One region of the Brevibacillus gelatini genome, then DNA from elsewhere that is predicted to be linked to it. Evidence: predicted binding sites of a transcription regulator. Region 1 holds the regulator's gene; the other holds the start of a gene.
What was found. The regulator Rex, encoded in region 1, represses fermentation and respiration genes when NADH is low (regulators of the CRP and FNR family bind a similar motif). The targets are predictions, from matches to a motif close to TTGTGAAATATTTCACAA.
Positions count from the first base shown of each region.

Region 1 (11,848 bases):
TGCCGCGATACGGAATGGGACAAAGCCAAACTGCTGCAGCATCGTCCCCAAGTTGACATGGGTTTCTACTGCTGGAAAGGCGAGCTTCTCCTGCGTAATCGACTTGTCGGAAAGATGGCTCCCCGCAATCGCTCGCGGCGCTATTTTCGCTCCCGTAACCGCATGATCGGCCAGCTTTTCTTCGGTTATGACGTGGTTTTGCAAATGCTGTCCCTCGATGGATTGGGCGGCAAGATGCTCGCCGGACAGCGTTCCCTTCGCGAGATGCCCGCCGTTCAAGCTGCCTTTTTCCACGTGCTTGCCTGTGACGGCATGCAGTTCCAGCTTGCTTCCGTCAACAGCGAAATCGGCCAGCTTCTCACGGGTGACGCTGCCCTCCAGCAATTTTTCCTTCGAAATCGCTTTCGGCTGGATGTGCTCGGGCTGCACGGATTGATTGGCAAGATGCTGGGAGGACACTGCTTTTTCCGCGATTTTCTCGCCCGTGACGGCTCCCTTGCCCAGGTGCCGTGTCTTGATGGCTTCTGTCGCCACTTTGGCGGCTGTGACGGCGGAATCTGCCAGCTTGCTGGCCGTAATGCTCTGATCGTTCACCTTGTCGGTCGAGACAGACTCCGGCGCGAGCTTCGAGGTGGTAATCACGTGATCGTGCAAATGCTGTGTCTGGATGGAATATTCCTGCAGGTGTTGGCTGCCGATGAGGCGATCCGTCAGATGCTGTTCTTCAATCGAGCGCCGCGCAATTTTTTCCGCGCGAATGGCCCCGTCTGCCAGATGCCGCGTGTTCACGCTCTCTTCAATCAACTGCTGATCGCCCACGCTTCTGTTCGCCAATTTATCGTGCGTGACGGCTTTGTCGGCAATTTTCGCTGTCGTGATCTGGTGCTCCGCGATTTTTCGCGCGGTGATCGAACCGTCCTGCAAGTGGTTCGTCTGGATGCTGCCAGCCTGGACGTGCACGCTGCCGATTGATTCTTTGGCCACTTTGTCCGAGGTGACGCTCGCATGGTCGAGATGCTCCGTCAAGACCGCGTACGGGCTGATTTTGTCGCTGGTGACTGCCTCTGGCTGCAAATGCTGGCTGTAAATGCTGTGAAAGGCGAGATGCTGGTCTGTTACACAGCCTGGTGCAATGTTAGCGCCATCCACACTGTTGTCTGCCAGATGATGATGCAAAATGGCTCCTTCGCGAATATGCTGGGACTCGACCGCATCTTCCTCCAGCTTGGTCGAAGTCACCGCCCCGTCGCGAATTTTGTCCGTCGTGACCGCACCGTCCTCCAGCTTCACGGAGTTAATCACATAGTTGGCGAGGTTACTTGTCTGAATGGAGCCCATCTTAATCTTATCCGAGGTGACAGATTGATCCTGAAGCAGCTCGGTCGTAATCGCCTGCTCCTGGATGTGTTTGGTCTGGATGGCAGCCTCGGCGAACTTCATCGAGTCGATCGTCTTGTCAGCCAGCTTCTCGGAGGTAATGCTGTTGTTGACCAGCTTTTGTCCGGATATGGAGTGGTCCTGCACATGGTCGCTCGTGATGATATTGCGCCCCAAATGCTCTCCCAAGATAGCACCGGGAGCGATTTTGCTTGAAGTAATGCTCTTGTCCGCAAGCTTGTTGCTGTCCACGGCGTAATCCTTCAGGAGTACGGTATCAATCGTTCCCGGCTTGATTTTCGAGGAATCGACGGCTCGATTGGCGATTTTCTCTGTGGTGACAGATTGATCCGTCAAGTCGTCGGTGTAGACAAACGATTGAACCCGGCCGTCATTGCGCTCCTTGATAACTTTGGAAAAAGTTGTCTGATTGGAGGACGCGCCTTGCTTGGGCATTTTCGGCAGCGGCTGTTGCACCGGCGTTTTCGCTGTCATTGCGCTTGGCTTCGTCGCACTGTTGTCAGATTCGCCCTCCAAAAGCTCCAACTCCAGATCGGTTATCCAGTCCCGCTCCACCCTGGAAGAAGTTTGCATTAACGGAATTTCATGCAGCGATTGCCGAAATGTTTTTCCCAGACCTCTGTTCATTTTTTTTCGGTTTACATTCGCCATAGAGTCTCCTTGCCTCCTGATGTCATTCCCGTATCATTGTGTAACATATTCAAAGTAGTAGGCTTTTGGCACCGCGCGGCGAAATTTGTTACGATCGTCCCGATAGCCGCGCACGCAAAAAAACCTGTCAAACCAACGGTATTCGTTGGCTGACAGGTTTTCTCGAATAGACCTGGGATTACGAGACAGCGGCTTCCTCTCTCGTCTGCGACAGAAGCGTCCGGAACTCGTCGCCTTGCAGAACTTCCGCCTCCAATAGCGTGCCAAGACCTGTGCGGAATACGTCGTCATACTGTTTGAGCAGGCTGCGCGTATCCTCCAGCAGGCGGGAGAGCAATCGCTCTACTTCGTCGTGAATCCGGTTTTTGTCAACGTACTGCAAATGAACAATCCCAAGGTCGGACATGCCGCTCGTCACGATCTCCTGCGCCATTCCCAGCGCTTGCTCGAAATCGTTTTTCGAGCCGGTGCTGCGTCCACCGTAGTAGATTTCTTCGGCTACCGCTCCGGCGAGGCTGACCATGATCTGCTTTTCCAGCGCCTCTTTGGTGTACAGGTAGCGGTCTTCCATCGGATTTTGCCGGACGTAGCCGAGCGCCTTGCCGCGCGGGCTGAGCGTGACCTGCGAGACAGAGCCGGGACGCACCACTTCGCTTACGATCGCGTGGCCAAGCTCATGCAGGGCAACCCGTTTCTTCTCTTCCTCGGAAGCCTGGCGGTCGACTTTTTCGCCGAGCATGACCTTGTCTACGGCGTAGGCAAAATGCTTCGCCATGATTTTCTCGCTTTTGTCGCGCATGGCGTAGATGGCGGCCTCGTTCGCGACGCTTTCCAGTTGGGCACCGGAGAAGCCAAACGTCTCTTGCGCCACTTTTTCCAGGACAACATCCTCGCCAAGCGGCTTGTTCGCCGTATGGATGGTCAAAATCTGCTCTCGCGCAGGCTTGTCGGGCAAATCGACGGTAATGTGACGGTCAAAACGGCCCGGTCGAAGCAGTGCGGCATCGAGCATGTCTTTGCGGTTCGTCGCAGCCATGACCAAAATGCGCGGCTTGTCGCTCGTCGCCACCCCGTCCATCTCGGTCAAAAGCTGGTTCAAGGTCTGGTCGTACTCCCGCTGCTGCTGACCATCCCGTTTCCCCCCGATGACATCTATCTCATCGATGAAAATAATCGCACTGTCCTGTCCGTTTTTCTCCGCCATCGTTCTCGCTTCTTTAAACAGTTCTCGCACACGCTGCGCCCCGACCCCAACGTACATCTCGACAAACTGGGAGCCGGAAGCGGCCACGAAGGCAGAGTTGGTGTAGTTCGCTGCGGCTTTTGCCATCAGCGTTTTTCCTGTTCCGGGAGGCCCGGTCAACAGTACGCCTTTGATTGGGCGAATGCCGTATTGCTCGATCTTGTCTTTGTACACAAGAAAATCAAGCGATTCCTTCAATTCTTTTTTGGCCCGCTCCTGTCCGCCAATATCGGCAAACTGCACGTCCGACTTCGGAATTTCGTGCTTGTTCTGCTTTCGTTTGCCGCCGAGCGCGACATTGCCTCCCTGACCGTTTTGCTGACGCACGACGAGGAAGTAAATCGCACCGAGAACGGCTGCAAACAGTACAAACGGCGTGATGTTCACTCCGAGAAACACCAGAAAAACCAGGACGGCAGGAACGATGCCAAGCAGCCATTCTTTACCCACGCGCCGTCACCTCTTTTGTCTCGGAACGGGGAATAATGGTGTAGAAATCCTCCGCTCCTTTTTTCAAGTAAACATAGATATTTGCATCATCCATCAAGGCAGATGCTGCATCCAGTTTGTTCGTCTGCTTCCACTCCTCGACCAGAGCCGGGATGCGGCTGTATTGATGCAAGTCCATCGCTTCCGTAAAGACGAACTGCCCGCTTTTCCAAATGTCTGTCATCGCTTCTGACTGGTTCGTGACCACGATTGTCACTTGTTTGCTGCCCGCAACCTTTTCCGTTTTGGCTACGAGATTGCGGTACTCCGCTGGAAATGTCTCCGGATTGGTCACTTTCAAATCTATGTGAATTTTGTCTTTGCTCACAGCAAAATCGCCCAAGGTGGCGGATTGCATCTGACCGATTTCTGCGCGGATCGGCTCCTCGATCTCCATTTTCTGATACAAGAACCATCCTCCGAACAGGAGAGCAAGTGTCGCCAACAAGGATAATCCGATCGCACTCAATTTCAACTGCACGGCTACTCCCCCCATATTGCGTTCTCGTTGTTCTCTTTTATCAACAAAAACAGTATATCACATGGGTATATCAATTTTTTATACAGATGTTGGGTAGTATGCCAAACAGGCCTTTTCCCAATCGGAAAAGACCTGTTATCCGTTCTTTTTATGAAGCGATCATGCAGGCGACAAAACATAAGAGGTGAGCAGGGCCCCACTGAACAAATCGTAATGCAAGTAGTGGTAGCGGCCATTCGCGTCTTTTACCGTGACTTCCCAAAATTTCTTGTCCCCTTCAAGGCCGGGGACGATATGGGTAATCGCTGATTGCGGATACGCCTTTCTCACTGCTTCCTCGACATGTTTGCGCGGCACGGCGAGATCCATCCGGTCAAACACGACTTTTTCCGCCGTCATCCAGGCGACGACAGGCGTGCCGGCCTTGTTTTTGCCGATGACGACAGCGTAGCTCTCCGTCCCGCGGTATTCGTCGATGGACTCGATTTCTGCGATGGTCGTCCGCGTCTGTACCCACTCGCGAACGGTCGCCTCGAATTGATGGCGCTCTCCTGCTACGGAAGCCGTCAGATGATAGGCAAATCCCGCGCCTGTCAACACCAGCACGATGATCGCTCCCACAATGATTCTCACTATCACGTTCCCGTTTAACTCCTTTATGCGGTTGACATTACAAACGGAAGCGCAACTGGTCCTGTTTGACGCCAGCCGCCGTCCTCATTTGCATTTGCAGCTCCAACTGGCGAAGCGTGCCTGTATCCGGCTCATACCATAGCTGATACTCGATGCTGATCCCTCTCGCCAGTTCGGGCGTGATGTCCGCGATGGGAAAAGACGGCCCCAGCCACATCGCGAGAAGCGCCGTCACCTTTTCCGGCGGCACGGCAAGGCGATAGCCGCTCCAGTCACTCCCTGACGGATCCGCGACGGGCTCGGGCGAGATGGATGACAGCACACTTTTCAGCAGTGTCGCATGTTCATACGGTGTAAACAAAGCGTAGGGCAAGGCAGCATGATCCTGCACCTGTCCGTCTATTCGTACGGAAACCGGCTGTTCATGGTTACGGCTGATCGCCAGTTTGTGTCCACCGATTTCCCCGTCGAGGGTGAACTTCTCGTGTACGTAGCGTCCGCTCAACACCTGATCGTGCATGTAAACCAAAAAGGCACGCTCTTCGTCCTGTGTCAACTGCTCCAGTAGCTGCGGCACCGGATACGGCTCCTGCTTGGTAACAGACGCCGAACGACTCCATTCGCCTGCTGAGCCGAGCGCCATCCCCAGACAAAACAGACCGAGAAAAATCGGGAAAAGCCACCACAGCTGTTTGGGCCGGATGTACATTTCCGTTCCCCCTGTCCCATTTTTGTCTCTAGCCTATGCTATACGGGAAGGTTTTAGAACGACACGGAAAAGTTGCTATTCATAGCTCGGGGCCGGGCGGTCATACTACTGGTACACCCGCAAGGAGGTGAGCGCGTGAAGTCACCGCAACAAAACGCATCTCCTGACATCCTTGGGTTTTTGCTACAGGAATACCGCGTCTCCTGGGCTGCATTGTCTTCTCCATTGCGTCAACTGTCACACACACCCACACTGCATTTTCGCCATCATCCCCTGACAGAGTTGTGGCGAAAATGAGCACGGCATGATGTAGTACCCATATTCCCCTACCTACACCTACACTCCCTTACTCCTGTCCCACACCAGACAGGAGCCTTTTACCGTTTCAACTTCTGGAACATGCGGTTCGCTTCGTAGATAGCCCTCTCCTCGTCGATTGTGAGCAGCTTGTGGTTGCGCATCAAAAATTTGCCCGCAACAATCGTGTCTTTGACATCGCGGCCATTGGCTGCATAGACGACATGGGAAATCGGCTCGTGCGCCGGGTGGAAATGGGCTTGATGGCTGTCGAGAACGATCAGGTCAGCCTGTTTGCCTACCTCGATGCTGCCGAGCGTGTCCGACTGGAATACGCCGTCTGCGCCGTGGCGTGTTGCCATACGCAACGCTTCTTCGGCTGGCACCGCCACCGGGTCGTTGTTTACGCCTTTGTGCAAAATCGCCGCGAGCTTCAATTCTTCGAACAGGTTGAGGTTGTTGTTGCTCGCCGAGCTGTCTGTGCCAAGCGAGACGCTCACGCCTTTTGCCAGCATTTTTGGCACAGGAGCTACGCCGCTCGCCAGCTTCAGGTTGCTCACGACGTTATGCGACACTCTCACTTTGTATTTTGCCAAGATGTCAATCTCTTCATCCGTCAAATGTACAGCATGTGCGACCAGTGTCGGGCGGTTGAACATGCCGAGCTTCTCCAGGTGAGCAACCGGGCGCAAACCGTAGTCTTTCTCGTTTTGGCCGACTTCCCAGGCCGTTTCGGACATATGGATGTGCAATGGCAGGGACAGTTCGTCCGCTTTTTCAATAATTTGCGTAATGAACTCCGGCGAGCATGTGTACGGCGCATGCGGTGCCATCATGACGGTAATGCGGCCGTCTGCCTGGTTGTGCCATTCCTTGGCAAAGGCAGTTGCGTCGGCGAGCTTGGTTTGGCGCTCTTCCTCCGAGCACAGTCCGATCATGCCGCGGCACAGGCGGGCACGCATGCCGGAGGCCTCTACCGCCTTGGCTACCTCATCCATGTGATCGTACATATCCACGAATGTCGTGGTACCCGTGCGGATCATTTCGATCAGCGACAACTGGGTTCCCCATTTGACGGAATCAGCGGTAAATTGCGCTTCCAGCGGCCACATTTTTTCTTCCAGCCACTGCTGCAGCGGCAAATCGTCGGCATAGCCGCGCAGAAGCGACATGCCCGCGTGTCCGTGCGTATTAATCAGTCCTGGCAGGATGAAGTCGCCTTTTTGGTCAATGACTTCATCGTAGCCGGCATCCGTAAGATCCTCAGGAGTTGGACCTACATACGTGATCTTGTCGCCCTCGAATGCGACTGCTCCATCGTGGATCACTTCGTTTTTGTCGTTCACTGTAATCACTGTTGCGTGGATGAGGATGGTCTTTTTCATTGTTACACTCCATTCTTACGTTAAGTAATAAGCCAGGCTCTGCAAATTCGATGTCACATCTGCATAGTGAATGCGCACATCTTTATTGGCGCGAATGGTCGTAGGAGCAAAATTCAAAATTCCCTTGATACCCGCTTGCGTCAACAGATCACATACGGATTGCGCAGCCGATGCGGGAACCGTAATGATCGCCAGCTTGATCTGCTTTTCTGGGATCGTCTTTGCCAGTTCATCCATCGGCTGGATCGGGATGCCCGCCACTTCTTTGCCCAGCTTGGCGGGATCGTTGTCAAAAATGGCCGCAATCCGCATGTTATCTTTCAAATAAGCGTTGTAGTTGCTAATCGCATGCCCCAAATGTCCGGCTCCGACCAGGGCGACGCGCACTTCCTCTGTCAGCTTCAAAATCTGCCGTATTTTTTCCACCAGGTAATTGACGTCGTAGCCAATCCCTTTTTTGCCGAAATCCCCGAAAGTAGCCAGGTCTTTTCGGATTTGGGCTGGATTCACATCCAAATTTTTGCCCATTTGCTGGGAGGAAACAGTGGTCACCTCGTTTTGCTGCAAATAGCTGAGGTAACGCAGATAAATCGGCAAACGGCGGACGACCGCTTCCGAAATCTTTTCGTGTTTAGCCACTTTCGGTCTTCCCCCTATTTTTTTGCTTGAATACCCTGTAATCTTTCCCATTGGACAAAATAACAATCGAGCCATCCCTGCCTGTGACAAACGTCTCCGCCCACGATTCGCCCAACCGCTCCAGCACCTCGGACTGGCCGTCCTCGCTGCGTTTCTTGCCTGTCTGGATGACGGCAACCTGCGGATCGACCCGCGTGAGAAACGGCTGGGAAGTGCCTTGATTGCTCCCCTGGCCGCCGACCTTGAGCACTTCCGCCTTGAGCTGGTCCGGATGACGCTCCAGCAGGCGTTCCTCGGCTTTTTCGTTGATCCCGCTGGCAAACAAAAACCGCAATTGGCCGTGCTTGAGCAAAAAGACGAGTGAATTGTTCTGCGGGGACAAAAACAGCGGTTCGCTCGGCAGCAAAGCTTCCAGCGTCACGTCGGTATCCAGAATCAACTCCTGGTTCTCCTCAATCTCTTTTTGCTTGCTGATCTTGTCGAGCGGGACGAACTGGCGGACCGAGGGAGAAATCAGCTTGGGCACAATGACCGAGTCGATGATGATTTGCTGGCTTAAAAAAGGGTATCCTCCTGCATACTCGGGCTGATCGTTCGTGAGCACGAGATAGTCGAGGCGCGTCACCTTGGCGGCAGACAGATGCGTGGACAACGCGCCCCAATCCTCTGCGCTGCCTGTGTCAATCAGCATCGTTTTTCCGCCCGGCAGCCGCACCAGTGTGCTTTCGCCATGCGGAAGCGCCAAAAAGGTAACGACAAGCCCCGTAAACTCCTCCGCACGCTCAGCAGCAAACGGGTCATCTACCTTCACGGCTTCCTGCAGATGGGCGTCAATCGAGCACGAGCACAATAAAGCTACACACGCGGCGAGCAGCAGCCAGACCCACTTTTTTTTCCATAACATTTATTTTATCACCTAAATCCTTGCTAGACTATTGCTTCATTTTATGAATCTGACAAGGATTGCATACGAAGGAACGGCGCAATTCGCTCACGCAGCGTCGGCCAGGAGCCGGTCGCAACCTGAAACGGCGGGAGGGATTGCAAAAACGAACGGCCATAGCGCGATTCGACGACACGCGTATCGAACACGACTACGACGCCGCGGTCCAAATGATGCCGGATCAGGCGGCCAACCCCTTGCTTGAACAAAATGACCGCCTGTGGCAGCGAGAGCGACATAAACGCGTTTTTTCCCTCTGCCTTGAGCGCTTCGGCGCGTCCTTGATAGATGGGATGATTCGGCGGTGTAAACGGCAGCCGCACGATGACCAGACTGCTCAGTTCCTCGCCCTGGATGTCCACGCCTTCCCAAAAACTGCTCGTCCCAAGGAGCACGCTCCGCTCCATCGTCCTGAACAGCCGCACCAGCTTGCTGCGGTTGTTGCTGTCGATCCCGTGCCCGAACAGCGTATACGGCTCTGCTTCCTCGGCCAGCCGTTCCTTCATCGCCTGGTACACCAGCCGCAGCATCGAGTGCGACGTGAACAGAATCAAGGTTCTGCCCTTCGACGCGACGACGACATCGACACAGCCCTGGACAATCGCCTCGAGATACGCCTGGTCGTTTTCTTTGCCCGGTGCCGGGAAATCGGACGGGATGAGCAAAAGTCCCTGTTCCTCGTAATGAAACGGGGACGGCAGCACCAGCGTGCGCACCCGTTCAGCGGGAAGCTTGTCCAAGCCAAAGCGGCTCATCACGTAGGAAAAACTGCCTTTGACCGTCAAGGTGGCGGACGTCATAATCAGGCTGCGCTTTTGCGAAAAAAGCGGATCAGCAAGCGAGTCTGCCACGTTCAGCAAAGCCGCGGACAGATGCACCTGCTTGCGCGCCATGCGGGACTCGACCTCCATCCAGTAGACGTATTCGTCGTCTTGGGCGAGCAAAAAGAAATGCAAAAGCTCCATCACCTGCTGCCATTCCTTGAGCAAACCGTATAAATCGGTCTGAAAGCTACGGATGGAAAACGGTGGCTTCTCTTCCTGGGGAACGCTTTTTAGCATTTGCTCCAGGTGCTGAGCGAAGTCCGTCATGCCTTCCAGCAGCTTTTTTGTCACCTTGCGGATTTTTTCATGCTTCCCCGTGAAGGAAGCTACGCGGTAGCGCACCGTCTCGCGGCCAGCGTCGGTCGTCTCTTCTGCCCGCTGCGAGGCCCATGCGAACAAAAGCTGGTTCAATTGCTGCGCTTTGTCCCGCAAGGAAACAGACAGCTTTTTGCATTGGCTGTGGTGCACGGACAGCTCCTGTGAGAGCGCAGGCTGCCAGCTTGCAAGCTCTGCTGCGAAGCGTGCGATCGCATTCCCGTTTTCCGGGGAAGCCCGGTCGAGCAAAAACAACAGCTGCGTTGTCGTCAACTGTTTGCCCAAATGTTGGGTAGCCGCATCCTCCAGATGATGCGCCTCGTCGATGATCGCGACCTCGTAAGGCGGCAGAATCCGGTTCTCCGCCTGCAAGTCGCTGATGAGCAGGGCGTGGTTGACGATGAGAACATCCGCTTCCTTTGCCCGTTCTTTTGCCTGGAAGTAGTAGCAGCGGCTAAACCACGGGCAGGCGCGGTTCAGGCACGAGCCGGTGTCGCTTTTGACCTGCTGCCACAAAAGCTGTCCGCTCGGCGGCATGCTTAATTCCTCCACATCGCCTGTCTCCGTCTGGGTGAGCCAGGTAAGCAGTTGTCCTTTTGCCAGCCGCATTTCCTGGCTGCTGCCTTCCACCGGCTCATCCAGCGACTGCTCGAACTTGCGCAGGCACAAGTAGTTGCCCCTGCCCTTCAATGTAGCAGCGGTAAAGGAAAATGGCAGCGATTTCTGCAAGGTGGCAATTTCTTTGTGAAGCAGCTGCTCCTGCAACTGGATTGTGTTCGTGCTGACGACCAACTGCTCCCGGTTTTGCTGCGCCCAAATGATGCCTGGCAGTAAGTAGGCCAACGACTTGCCTGTGCCTGTTCCTGCCTCTGCCAGCAGGTGCTCGCCGTCCTGCATCGCGTCAAAAACCGCGTGCATCATCGCTTCCTGCGCTTCCCGCCGCTGAAAGCCGCTCAAGTTCGCCTGCAACTGTCCCTGCTCGTCCATGAGCTTCTCCAACTGCTCCGCAAATGCTTTTGCCAGGCCCCAATCACCCATGGGGCGCTGGAAGCTCGCTTTCAGCTTTTCCTTGCGCTTTTTCAATGCGATCTGACGGTAGATGTCCCACAACTGCGATTTTTCTCCCGCCGGCTCGTCCCCAAGCTCGGGCAACTCCGTAAGCTTTTCCATCTCGATCTGCCGCAGAAGGACGCTGATGTCCGAGCGAAACGACGAAACGAGCATTTGCAACCGCTGAATGGTCACAAGCGGCAATTGCTGCAAAATATCGAGCAAATGCAAAAACAGCCGGGCCGTTGCCAGCGCATCACTGTCAGCCTGATGGGGATTGTCGTGCTTGATGTCAAGCTCTGACGCCAGTTCACCGAGCCTGTAGCTGTTTTGCATCGGCAAAAGCAGACGGGACAGCTCCACCGTGTCGAGCACATAGCCGTCAAATGCATAATAGCCCTGACTCAGCAGGGCTTCTTGTAAAAATTGGAGATCAAAGCTTGCATTATGGGCGACAAACACCCGTCCATCCAATAGTCGCAAGAATTGAGGAAATACCTCTTCCAATGTCGGGGCCTCGGCCACCATCTCATTGGTAATTCCCGTTAGCTGGGTAATAAAAGGGGGGATGTCCTGTCCGGGATGAATCAGGGTCGAGAAGCGTTCTGTGATCCGGCCGTCGTCAATGGCCACAGCGCCGATCTGAATGATGCTGTCTCCCTGCCGCGGATGGCTCCCCGTCGTCTCAAAATCTACTACAAGTAATCGATTCAACCGTTGTCACCTCGTAACCTGGGCGGATACGTCTCATCCGCACTCATTCACATTCGGCAACGATGGAAATATTCCTG
Region 1 is NZ_CP154342.1:2,062,329-2,074,176, reverse strand. Features, by position in the region: gene AAFJ72_RS10350 (WIAG-tail domain) at 1-2,049, opposite strand, end outside; gene AAFJ72_RS10345 (AAA family ATPase) at 2,228-3,742, opposite strand; gene AAFJ72_RS10340 (hypothetical protein) at 3,735-4,262, opposite strand; gene AAFJ72_RS10335 (DUF5590 domain-containing protein) at 4,422-4,901, opposite strand; gene AAFJ72_RS10330 (hypothetical protein) at 4,933-5,604, opposite strand; gene AAFJ72_RS10325 (amidohydrolase) at 5,982-7,286, opposite strand; gene AAFJ72_RS10320 (redox-sensing transcriptional repressor Rex) at 7,302-7,925, opposite strand; gene AAFJ72_RS10315 (ComEC/Rec2 family competence protein) at 7,918-8,829, opposite strand; gene dinG (ATP-dependent DNA helicase DinG) at 8,871-11,771, opposite strand.

Region 2 (11,848 bases), 560 kb from region 1:
GCCGCTCCGCGTTTTCAAGCGCGAGGAGCCACGGTTGGCCCCGGACAGTTACCGGATCACCTATGCGGGAAGCGCAGCGGAAGCCAAGCGCTTGTCCGAAAACAATCGGAATATGACTTGACTGGGCGATTGGGGCTATGATAAGCTAATGTTTGTCATGCAGCTATGTCTTGTGCATACTGTAACCGCACGAATCGGGTACATAAGTCGCCGCCAGACGGCGCACCTGTAGAGGCGAGTCTGAGTATAGGAGGTGCACACAGTGTACGCAATTATCGAAACCGGTGGAAAGCAATACAAAGTAGAAGAGGGTTCCGTTCTCTTCATCGAGAAATTGGCTGGCAACGAAGGAGAAGTTGTTACTTTTGACAAAGTTCTCTTCGTAAGCAAAGACGGCAAAATTACTGCAGGAACTCCTACAGTAGCTGGTGCTACGGTAACTGGTAAAGTAGAAAAACACGGTAAAGGCGCAAAAATTATCGTGTACAAATACAAAGCCAAGAAAAACTACCGTCGCAAACAAGGTCACCGTCAACCGTTCACCAAAGTTGTGATCGAAAAGATCAACGCTTAATTTTGGTGATCTGCTATGATCGAAGTGATCGTGAGCCGTGCGCAGCACGGTATCCATGAAATTAGTATTTCCGGACATGCCAATGCGGGTGCCTATGGGGAGGATATCGTTTGTTCTGCCGTATCAGGCATCAGCTTTGGCATATTAAACAGCGTGCAGCCGCTGACGGGACTGACACCGCAAGTTTCAGTCGCCCAGGAAGGCGGCGGTTTTCTGAAGTGGACGCTCGCTTCCTCGGAAGCGGCGGACATACAGGAAAAGCAGCAGCTTTTGGCTGAAAGCATGGTAATCGCCCTGCTATCGGTTGCAGCGCAGTACGGAAAATACGTAAAAGTGAATGACCATAAATGGCAGGGAGGTGTCTGATATGAACATGCTGTTTAATTTGGACCTTCAGTTTTTCGCATCGAAAAAAGGGGTAGGTTCCACAAAGAACGGACGCGATTCCATTTCCAAGCGTCTGGGCGTGAAACGCGGTGACGGTCAATTCGTTACTGCCGGAAACATCCTCGTTCGCCAACGCGGAACGAAGATTTACCCAGGTGCGAACGTAATGAGAGGCGGAGACGACACTCTGTTTGCAACTGCAGATGGTATTGTTCGTTTCAAACGTCTGGGTCGTGATCGCAAGCAAGTTGTGATCGAGCCAGTTGCTTCCGAAGCGTAAATATTTGATGAAGGAAAGCCTAGCATCCTAGAATCGATGCTGGGTTTTCTTTTGCTTTTCGGGCAATCGGAGTGCAAGGGAGCAGGCTGCTTTCAAAATAGTTGGACATAGCCAAGTTTTCTCATTGTCCCGGCTTCTTTTATGGTACAATAGTTAGGAAAGAAATTCTTATTGACTTGGGTGAAAGTGATGGGGGACGAGCGGAGACTGCTTACGCATCAGACAGACCAGCTGTTGGCAGTGCTGAACCGACAGCGGCATGACTGGTTGAACCACGTTCAGGTTCTGCTCGGCTATTTGCATATGAACCGTACTGAGCAGGGAGAGGCGCACTTGAAGCGTATCGCGCAGATGGCGATGCAGGAATCCATGGTCGCACGTTTGAACAACTCCCTGTTGTCCGTCTTCTTCTTGACATTCAATGCGCTGAACAAGGAAATGCTTTTGGAAGTAGACGTGTGCAATGATGTGGATCTCACGCGAATAGCATTGGGTGAGCAGGACTTGTTTCAGTTGGTGTCGGGGATATTGTGCACAGTGAACGATCATGTCGACCAAAATGGCTATGAGCCAGCCAGCATGCAGGTAAGCTTGCGGGCGGATCAACGAGGTGTTCATTTCCGTTTTGACCTGGCCGGAGAGCTGAATGCATCCGGAATGGAGAAATTGGAAAAGCTGATACGGGATAGCGAACAAAGTACGGTGGAGGTCACCGAGTGGATACAGACGGAAGACGAATGGGTGCTGGACTTGCTGGTTCCATTCGCGGAATGAAAGAGGTGACACCATGTTTGTCGATCAGGTAAAAGTGTATGTAAAAGGCGGAGACGGTGGGAACGGAGCCGTTTCCTTTCGCAGAGAGAAGTACGTGCCGCTTGGCGGTCCTGCAGGCGGCGATGGCGGAAAAGGCGGCGATGTCGTGTTTGAGGTTGACGAAGGATTGCGCACGCTCGTAGACTTCCGCTATCAACGACATTTCAAGGCGCCGCGCGGAGAGCACGGACGCAACAAGTCGCAGCACGGAGCCGGGGCGGAAGATTTGATCGTCCGCGTACCGCCGGGCACGACTGTCATTGATGACGACACAAAAGAAGTCATCGCCGATCTTGTGGAGCACGGCCAGCGCGCCGTAATTGCCAAAGGCGGACGTGGCGGACGGGGGAATATCCGTTTTGCCAATGCGTCCAATCCGGCGCCACATATCTCGGAGAACGGAGAACCGGGCCAGGAGCGTTACATCGTTCTGGAGCTGAAGCTGATTGCCGATGTCGGGCTGGTTGGTTATCCGAGTGTTGGAAAATCGACGCTGCTCTCCAGTGTGACAGGGGCGAAGCCAAAAATCGCGGCGTACCATTTTACGACGCTCACGCCAAATCTCGGTGTCGTGGATTTGGGCGAGCAGAGCTTTGTCATGGCTGACTTGCCGGGACTGATTGAAGGCGCGCACGAAGGTGTAGGGCTTGGACACCAGTTTCTGCGCCACGTAGAGCGCACCCGCCTGATTATTCACGTCATTGACATGGCAGGGGTGGATGGACGCGATCCGTACGAGGATTACTTGCAGATCAACCGCGAGTTGAAGCTGTACAACCTGAAGCTGGAGGAGCGTCCGCAAATTATCGCAGCGAACAAGATGGACCTGCCGGAAGCGGCGGAAAACTTGCGGCGCTTCAAAGAAAAAGTGCCGGATGCAAAAGTGTTCGAGATTTCGGCAGCGACCAGACAAGGCGTACAGGAGCTGATGTACGCAGTGGGTGAAATGCTCTCGACCATTCCGGACAAGCCGACAGTCGAGGAAGTTGAGGCAGTGGAAGAACGCGTGGTGTTCCGGGCGGAAAAAGAGCCGGAGCCATTTGAGATCAGCCGCGAAAACGATGTGTTCGTGGTCAGCGGTGAGAAAATTGAAAAGCTGGTGCGTATGACAAACCTCAACAGCTACGACGCGGCTCAGCGCTTCGCGAGACAGATGCGCAGCATGGGTGTGGACGAGGCATTGCGCAAGCACGGTGCAAAAGACGGGGATACCGTTCGGATTGGCAATTTAGAGTTTGATTTTGTGGAGTGACAAACAAAATGACTGATACCCCATCCCTTACCCCTTTTATGGCGGACAAACGCCTCCAACGCGGTGCTTCTTTGCCGATGATGGTCTCAAGACAGGTCAAAACACCCATTCAAGCAATGGTAGAGTACGTCAAAAACAATTATCTCGTTGTCTCTCTTGAGATGAAGGCAGAAGCGAAAGCCGAATTGCTCGGATCAACGGTACGTGTTCGGTGGGAATCGGATGCGGCTATTAACACGATTGATCTGGAAGTCATTACAGAAAAAATAGTATGGCCAATCAAGATGTTGGCGATGGTTCCGATTAGTGTCGGCGTCGAGATTGCGCCAGGCCACAAGCAGGAGCCCATCTCCCCGGGAGTCAACATCCGGGTTCCGTACAAGGTGATGGGAGCAAGACCGATCGAGGAAAAAGGAGAGGCTGTGCTGCTGAAGATTTCACCTACACGGCTGATCCTTGGTACAGAAGGCTACGTGGCCAAGGGAGAGTTTCTCCACCTCTCGTTCACGGTGCCTTCAACCGGCCAGGAAGTCGTCATGATGGCAAAAATTGTAGAGAAAGCCTTCGATGACAAACAGACCGTGATCGAGTTGATTTTTACGGACATCAATGAAAAACATCATCAAGCCATCAAAGATTATTATAAAAAGCTCACGTCTTCCGCTTCTTCTTAAGAAGCGGTTTTTTTCCTTTGCTGTTCCTGTGAAGAAAGTATATAGTAGAGTACATAGAGTTCTGAATCGAGCCTGTTCACCTGGTGAATTTTTGTGTACGCTTTCCTGAATATCTCTTTGTGAAATTCTGCACTTTTTTATCATTTCGTGCTGTTGTACACTTCACTTTGTGAAAAATATTACAAGCACACATGCTTTTCGGTATTTTGGGAGAATAGCGGCCGTTACTTGTATGAACAGGCATCGAGAAGGAAGGCCTCTATTCCAAAGCAAAGGAGGACGTTTTTCTATGTCTCAAACAACCACGCAACAAGCTCATGCGGAAGTAGCAAGCACAGCTACCCTGGCGCCTGAGCAGCCAATGGATGTACTCGATCAGTTGATGAAACCGGAAATTCAAGAATCCCTGAATGTATTGGTGGCAAACCTGCCAAAACTGGCCGAGATGACAACCATCCTCACCAAAACGTACGATCTGGTACAAACCGTAGCCAACGACCAGGTGCTCATCAATGACATCAAGGGCGGCATGGAAGAGTTCGTAAAACCGATCTCTGACAAGGCAAAAGGCATCGCACAAGCGGCAATCGAGGCAAACGACCGCGCGCACGCGGAGGTATCCACTGTCGGTTTGTTCGGCATTCTCAAAATGCTGAAAGACCCGCAAGTGCAAAAAACATTGCGTTTCGCACAGGCATTCCTGGAAGTTTTGGCAGAGCGCGAGCAGCAAAAACGCTAATTACGATAACCTACGAGAGACAAGGACGGAGGATTGGGCATGGCGAAGCATATTCTCATTTTGGGCGGCGGCTACGGCGGATTGCTGTCCGCTTTGACTGCACGTAAATACATGACGGCTGAAGAAGCGACAATCACGCTTGTGAACCGTTTCCCTACTCACCAGATCATCACGGAGCTGCACCGTTTGGCAGTAGGAAACCTGTCCGAGCAAAACGTGGCACTGCCGCTGGAAAGACTGCTGCGCGGCAAAGAGATTAACCTCGTGATTGATACTGTGGAAAAAATCGGCCTCGAATCGCAGCGTGTGACGCTGGCAAGCGGCGAGTCCATCAAATACGATGCGCTTGTTATCGCATTGGGCAGCGAGACGGCATTCTTCGGCATTCCTGGCCTGCAAGAGTACAGCTTCACTCTGAAATCCGTGGAGGAAGCAAACCGTCTGCGTGCGCACCTCGAAGAGCGCGTGGCAGAATACAGCAAGAGCAAAAACAAGGCGGATGCTACCTTTGTGGTTGGCGGTGGGGGTCTGACCGGGATCGAGCTGGTTGGCGAGTTCGCCGACATGCTGCCGGACCTGTGCCGCAAATACGGCGTAGACTTTGCAGACCTGTCCATCTACTGCGTGGAGGCAGGGCCATCCATCCTCGCAGGCTTTGCTTCTGACCTGGTAGAGCGTGCGAAAACAAGTCTGGAAAAACGCGGCGTTCAGTTCCTGACCGGCGTTCCGGTAACGGAAATGAAAGAAACGACGGTATGCCTGAAAGACGGCAGCACCATCGAAACCAAAACCATGGTTTGGACTGGCGGTGTGCAAGGCAACCGCGTAGTTGCGGAGTGCGGTATTGAAGTAAACCGTGGCCGTGCAACTGTTAACGAATTCCTGCAATCCACTTCTCATCCGGAAGTATTCCTCGCTGGCGACAGCGCGGTTGTGATGGGGCCAGAAGGCCGTCCATACCCGCCGACTGCCCAACTGGCATGGCAAATGGGCGAACTGGTGGGCTACAATCTGTTCGCGCACTTCAACGGCACCAAAATGGATACGTTCAAGCCGGTATTCTCCGGTACGCTGGGCAGCCTGGGCCGCAAAGACGCCATCGGAACCATCGGCGCAAGCCAGTTGAAGCTGAAAGGCTTGCCAGCAACCTTGATGAAGGAAGCGAGCAATATCCGCTACCTGACTCATATCAACGGTCTGTCCTCGCTGGCCTACTAATTCATACGAGTAACACGCACAAACCCGGGATCTCCATCCCGGGTTTTTTCACGTGCTCGCGCGATTATTTGTTGCCGCTCGGATCTTCAACGATGTTCGGGGATTGTGCCATTTTTTTGCCGCGCAGATCAGCGCCAAACTGATCCAGGCTGCTCGGCTTCCCGGCCGGGTGATTGTTGCGGCGCTCAGATTTGTCGGACTTTCCGCGTCCTGCCATCTGTCTTTCACCTCCTCTTCCTCCAACCGCTTTTAGTGTGCGCGAAGGGGGGCAAGCTCATGTAACGAGAGTGAACCGAACAGGGTTCGTTGAAAAAAAGTTGGCCACGAAGGATTGTCACAGCGAACGGTATCCGTTATAATGTCCTCTATGTAGAAACAACTGTTTTTCTCAGGAGGACATGAAGGTGAAACGGGAAGAGAAGTTCTACTTGATACGATCAGACATCTTACCAGAATCCATCGTCAAGACGATCGAAGCGAAAAAGCTGCTGGAGTCCGGCGAAGTGGACACCGTGAATGAAGCTGTGGAGCGGGTAGGACTGAGCCGAAGTGCTTTTTACAAATACAAGGACGGTATCTTTCCCTTCAATGCCATGATGAGCGAGAAGATCATGACGATCACGTTTTCGCTGGAGCACATGTCCGGCTACTTGTCCAAGGTGCTCACGTATGTGGCCGAACAAGGCGGCAACGTGCTTACGATCAATCAGACGATTCCGCTGCAAGGGATTGCCAACATTTCCATGTCTGTCGATATGGCCAACCTGCGCGTATCCAGCACGGAATTTCTGGAAAGTCTGCAAGAAATACCCGGCGTTCGCAAAGCGATGATCGTCGGCAGAGGGTAAAAGATTGGGTAGGAGGAGAGAAAAAATGGAGAAGCAAAGCATCAAGCTGGGATTAATGGGGTTTGGCACGGTAGGGACAGGGGTTGTCCGCATCATCCAGGCGCATCAGGACGATTTGCAAAAGCAGACGGGTCTGGGAATTGAGATTGCGAAAATTCTCGTACAGGACGCAGAAAAATCGCGCCATATCAGCTCCATGAACAGTCTTTTGACGACAGACCCTGCTGAGCTTCTGGATAATCCGGACATTGAAGTGATCGTCGAGGTGATCGGCGGCATCCATCCGGCCAAGGAGTACATTCTCGCGGCACTGGAGCGCGGCAAGCACGTGGTGACAGCCAACAAAGACCTGATGGCGCTGCACGGGGCAGAAATTTTGAACAAGGCACAGGAAAAAGGCTGTGACGTCTTTTACGAAGCGAGCGTGGCAGGCGGCATTCCGATCCTGCGCGCGCTGGTGGAAGGCTTTTCCTCCGACCGCATCACCAAAATGATGGGCATCGTCAACGGGACGACCAACTACATCCTGAGCAAAATGAGTCAGGAGGGAGCCGACTACAGCGACGTTTTGAAAGAGGCGCAAGCATTGGGATATGCGGAAGCGAATCCGACCTCCGATGTCGAAGGCTTCGATGCGGCCCGCAAAATGGCGATTCTGGCTACACTCGGCTTCCGCGTACCGATGAAGCTCGAAGACGTGGACGTCAAAGGAATCAGCTCTGTCAGCAAGGAGGACATCGCCTACGGCAAGCAGTTGGGCTACGAAATCAAGCTTTTGGGCCTGGCAAGACGCGATGGAGAAGCGATCGAGGTAAGCGTGCAGCCGACCATGGTGCCAAAATCGCATCCGCTGGCTTCTGTCAACGGCGTGTTCAACGCGGTGTACGTTCACGGCGAAGCGGTTGGTGAGACGATGTTCTACGGGCCGGGGGCAGGCGAGCTTCCGACAGCAACGGCAGTTGTGTCTGACCTTGTGACCGTCGTGAAAAACAGAAAGCTGGGGGTAAACGGACGCGGCATGGTTGCTCCATACAAGGAAAAAATTCTCAAGGACGACAGCGAAAAGCTGTCCAAGTATTTCCTGCGAATCGTCGTGACAGACAAGCGCGGCGTTTTGGCACAGATCACCCAGCTTTTGGCTGACAAAAACATTTCCCTGGAGCAAGTCATCCAGCAGCCGTACAATAATGGCGAGGCGGAAATCATCATGGTGACACACCTGTCCGCAAAGAGCGACATGGATGGAGTCATTGCCTACATGGAACAAATGGACATCGTGTCCAAAATTGAAAGCTGCTACCGGGTAGAAGGGGGAGACAAATAATGAGTTCGGATCGACAATCTGGCATTATCGCACGCTATCGGGAGTTTCTTCCGGTAACGGACAAGACACCGCTTATCAGTCTGCACGAAGGGAACACACCGTTGATTCACGCGCCAAACCTGTCCAGACAGCTTGGCGTTGAGCTATACGTGAAATACGAGGGACTGAACCCGACAGGCTCGTTCAAGGACAGGGGCATGGTGATGGCTGTCGCCAAGGCAGTAGAGGAAGGCAGCAAAACGATCATGTGCGCTTCCACCGGCAACACGTCGGCTGCTGCCGCTGCTTATGCTGCACGCTCCGGCCTGCGCTGCATCGTGCTGATTCCGAGCGGCAACATCGCTCTCGGCAAGCTGGCGCAAGCGATCGCGTACGGCGCGGAAGTGATCGCCATCGACGGAAACTTCGACGAGGCGCTGAACATCGTGCGCGAAATTACGGCGAAAGAGCCGATTACGCTCGTCAATTCCGTCAATCCGTACCGGATCGAAGGGCAAAAGACAGGAGCGTTCGAGATATGCGACGCCTTGGCTGACGCACCGGACATTTTGGCGATTCCCGTGGGCAACGCCGGAAACATCACCGCTTACTGGAAAGGCTTCAAAGAGTACAAGGAAGCGGGCAAATCCAGCCGCCTGCCGCACATGTACGGTTTCCAGGCAGCGGGAGCCGCGCCTCTCGTGCTCGGACAACCAGTTCCCAATCCGGAGACGATTGCAACGGCAATCCGCATCGGCAATCCTGCGAGCAAGGATGGCGCTCTGAATGCCATCGCCGAATCGAACGGACTTGTCGACAGCGTGACCGATGAAGAGATCATGCAGGCGTACCAGCTTTTGGCGAAAAACGAGGGCGTCTTCTGCGAGCCGGCATCTGCTGCGTCGCTGGCGGGCATCATCAAGCTGCATCAGGCAGGAAAACTTCCGCAAGGCGTCAAGGTAGCTTGCGTCTTGACCGGAAATGGCCTGAAAGACCCGAACATCGCGCTGAAGCTCGTAGGCGAAGAGCCGAGAACGGTGCCAGCGACACGCGAAGCGGTCATGCAACTGGTTCGCCAAAGCGGGAGCGAAGTCGTATCATGAGCGGGCAGCGCGTAAAAGTGACGATTCCCGCAAGCACAGCCAATCTGGGGCCGGGCTTCGATGCTTTGGGAATGGCTTTTCAACTGTATTCGGTCGTGGAAATGGAAATCAGTGAGCGGACAACCGTCGAGCTGGTGGGAAAAGAGCTGGAAGGGATCCCGAAAGACAAAAGCAATCTGTTGTATCAAGTAGCTGCGGATCTGTTTGCAGAAGCCGGGCTGGCCGTTCCGGAGCTGGCGATACGGGCTTCCAGCGACGCTCCTTTGACGCGCGGGCTGGGCAGCAGTGCCGCGGCGATTGTCGGAGCGCTGGTGGCAGCGAATCAGCTTGCCGGGGAGCCGTTTACCCGCGATGAACTGTTCGCGAAGGCAACTGCAATGGAGGGACACCCTGACAATGTAGGAGCTTCGATGTTTGGCGGCATCATCGTGGCAACCATGCCGGAAAAAGCGGGAGAGCCTGTCCCGTATGTTCGGTTCTCTCCTCCCGCCGGGCTGCAAACGCTCGTCGTCATCCCGGATTTCATGCTGGAAACGCAAAAAGCGCGCAACGTCCTGCCGCAGGTGTACAGCAAAGAAGATGTTGTATATAATGTGGGACATAGCAGTTTGCTCGTAGCCGCATTGGCACAAGGCAGACTCGATCTGATGGGACGGGCGATGTCCGATCGGCTGCACCAGCCGTATCGCGCTAAACTTGTACCTGGCTTGAACGAAATCCTGGACAACGCGACTGAGCACGGTGCCGTAGGCGCTGCATTGAGCGGTGCGGGTCCGACGATTCTTTGCTTCTTTTCTGGCGCAGAAGAGGAGAGACAACTGCGCGCATTCGTGGACAGCGTGATGAAACGGCATGGCATTACATACCGTGTCATGATTTTGCAGCCGGACGAAAATGGCGTACAAGTAGAGATCCATCAGAGATAGAAAATAGTGGATAGGAGAACGCCATGGAGAAGAAACTTGCTTTTCTTGGACCTCGCGGAACGTTTACGGAAGAGGCGGCTCGGTCTTTGACGCAAGGCCAGCCGATCTCGCTCGTTCCGTACCCGAGCATTATTGATGTGCTGAACGCCGTTTCCAACAAGGAAGTGGCATTCGGGGTTGTGCCGATGGAAAATTCCATCGAGGGAACCGTCAATTCCACCCTGGATTGGCTCATTCACGAAGTCGACTTGCCGATCATGGCCGAGCTGGCACTGCCGATTACGCAAAACTTGCTGGTGGCAAAAAGAGAGCAGCCATTGCCTTTGTCTGCCATTACGAAGGTTTTGTCGCATCCGCAAGCGATTGCGCAAAGCCACAACTTTTTGCGGGAAAACTTGCCGCATGCCCAGATTGAGAATGTGAACAGCACGGCGCTGGCAGCAAAAATCGTGAGTGAGCATCCCGAAGAACCGTGGGCTGCTGTCGGCACCAGACTGAACGTGGAAATTTATCCGCTGGAATTCGCCCGCGAGCAAATTCAAGATTATTCGAATAACTACACCCGCTTTGTGCTCGTCGGCCAGGAGCCGATTGCGCTGCAGCCGTCCGCGCGTGAAAAGACAACGATTCTCGTCACGCTGCCGGAAGACTTCCCGGGGGCGCTGTACCAGGTGCTGGCGGCGTTTGCCTGGAGAAAAGTCAACCTGTCGCGGATCGAATCCCGCCCGACGAAAAAAGCATTGGGAAGCTACTATTTTGTCATTGATATTGAGCAAAAGATGGATGATGTCCTGCTGCCGGGAGCCTTTGCCGAGATTGAAGCAATCGGCTGTCAGGTGCGCCAGCTGGGAACGTATCCGTTTTATATGCAAGGAGCCAATTGTTAAAAATTGGCTTTTTTCTTTTTCTCCCCCTGTCAAGAAGGCCAAGGCGTAAAGGAGCAAAACGCCCATGGGTGCATACCATGGTAGGGAGTTTTTACGCAAGGGAGGAGAACCATTGAGGATTCACATCGTACAAAAAGGCGAGAGCATGTGGAAAATCGCCAGAAAATACGGCGTCGATTACAAGGAATTGCTGCTTTTGAACAGCCAAATCAAAACTCCCGATACGCTCTATCCCGGAGCGAGAATCAAAATCCCGGCAAAGCGCGTGCCTGTCAGGCCTCAACCGCGGACAACGCCTCACCCGATGAGCGAGGCGGCTCCATTTGTAAAAGAACGGCCAATGACCGAGCCGGAGTTGGATGACGTGCCGCTGCAGATTGAGCGGCGTCCGATTGAGCCAGAAGAACAAGAGGAAGAGGTGCGGATTGAATCGGAAACCAAGCCAACAGTGAGTCCGGAGGTTCCGCAAACGCCGAAAGCGAAGGAAATGCCCCCGGCTTCGCCAGCTCCGTCTGTGTCGCCAGAGATGCTCCAGCCAACGCCAACACCAGTTCCAACACTAACCCCATCACAGACTCCCGAACCAATGCCGGAGGAGGAGGAGGACGACGTTTCCCCAACGCCATCTGGACCGAATATCAACCTGGGGCCGCAGAGGCCGCCAGTGCCAACGACGCCAGCCCGGCCTACGCTGCCGCCTGTGCAGCCAACACAGGTAAGCCCGTACATGTACCAGCCTCCCAGCCCGCCAAACATCACGATGCCGAACATACCGCCGCTGCCGCCACAGCAGGTACGCCCCATGCCGATGCCAACGCGACCACCGCAGCAGCAAGTGCGTCCG
Region 2 is NZ_CP154342.1:1,500,962-1,512,809, forward strand. Features, by position in the region: gene AAFJ72_RS07415 (Rne/Rng family ribonuclease) at 1-121, shown strand, start outside; ribosomal protein L21 leader region at 174-252, shown strand; gene rplU (50S ribosomal protein L21) at 263-574, shown strand; gene AAFJ72_RS07425 (ribosomal-processing cysteine protease Prp) at 590-940, shown strand; gene rpmA (50S ribosomal protein L27) at 948-1,241, shown strand; gene AAFJ72_RS07435 (Spo0B C-terminal domain-containing protein) at 1,422-2,015, shown strand; gene obgE (GTPase ObgE) at 2,029-3,306, shown strand; gene AAFJ72_RS07445 (PilZ domain-containing protein) at 3,303-3,980, shown strand; gene AAFJ72_RS07450 (DUF1641 domain-containing protein) at 4,270-4,719, shown strand; gene AAFJ72_RS07455 (NAD(P)/FAD-dependent oxidoreductase) at 4,759-5,937, shown strand; gene AAFJ72_RS07460 (hypothetical protein) at 6,002-6,154, opposite strand; gene AAFJ72_RS07465 (ACT domain-containing protein) at 6,342-6,785, shown strand; gene AAFJ72_RS07470 (homoserine dehydrogenase) at 6,811-8,109, shown strand; gene thrC (threonine synthase) at 8,109-9,191, shown strand; gene thrB (homoserine kinase) at 9,188-10,117, shown strand; gene pheA (prephenate dehydratase) at 10,141-11,004, shown strand; gene AAFJ72_RS07490 (LysM peptidoglycan-binding domain-containing protein) at 11,117-11,848, shown strand, end outside.
Region 2: AAFJ72_RS07450 (DUF1641 domain-containing protein) is a predicted target of Rex. The motif match lies at 4,148-4,165, and genes of this name have one in related genera.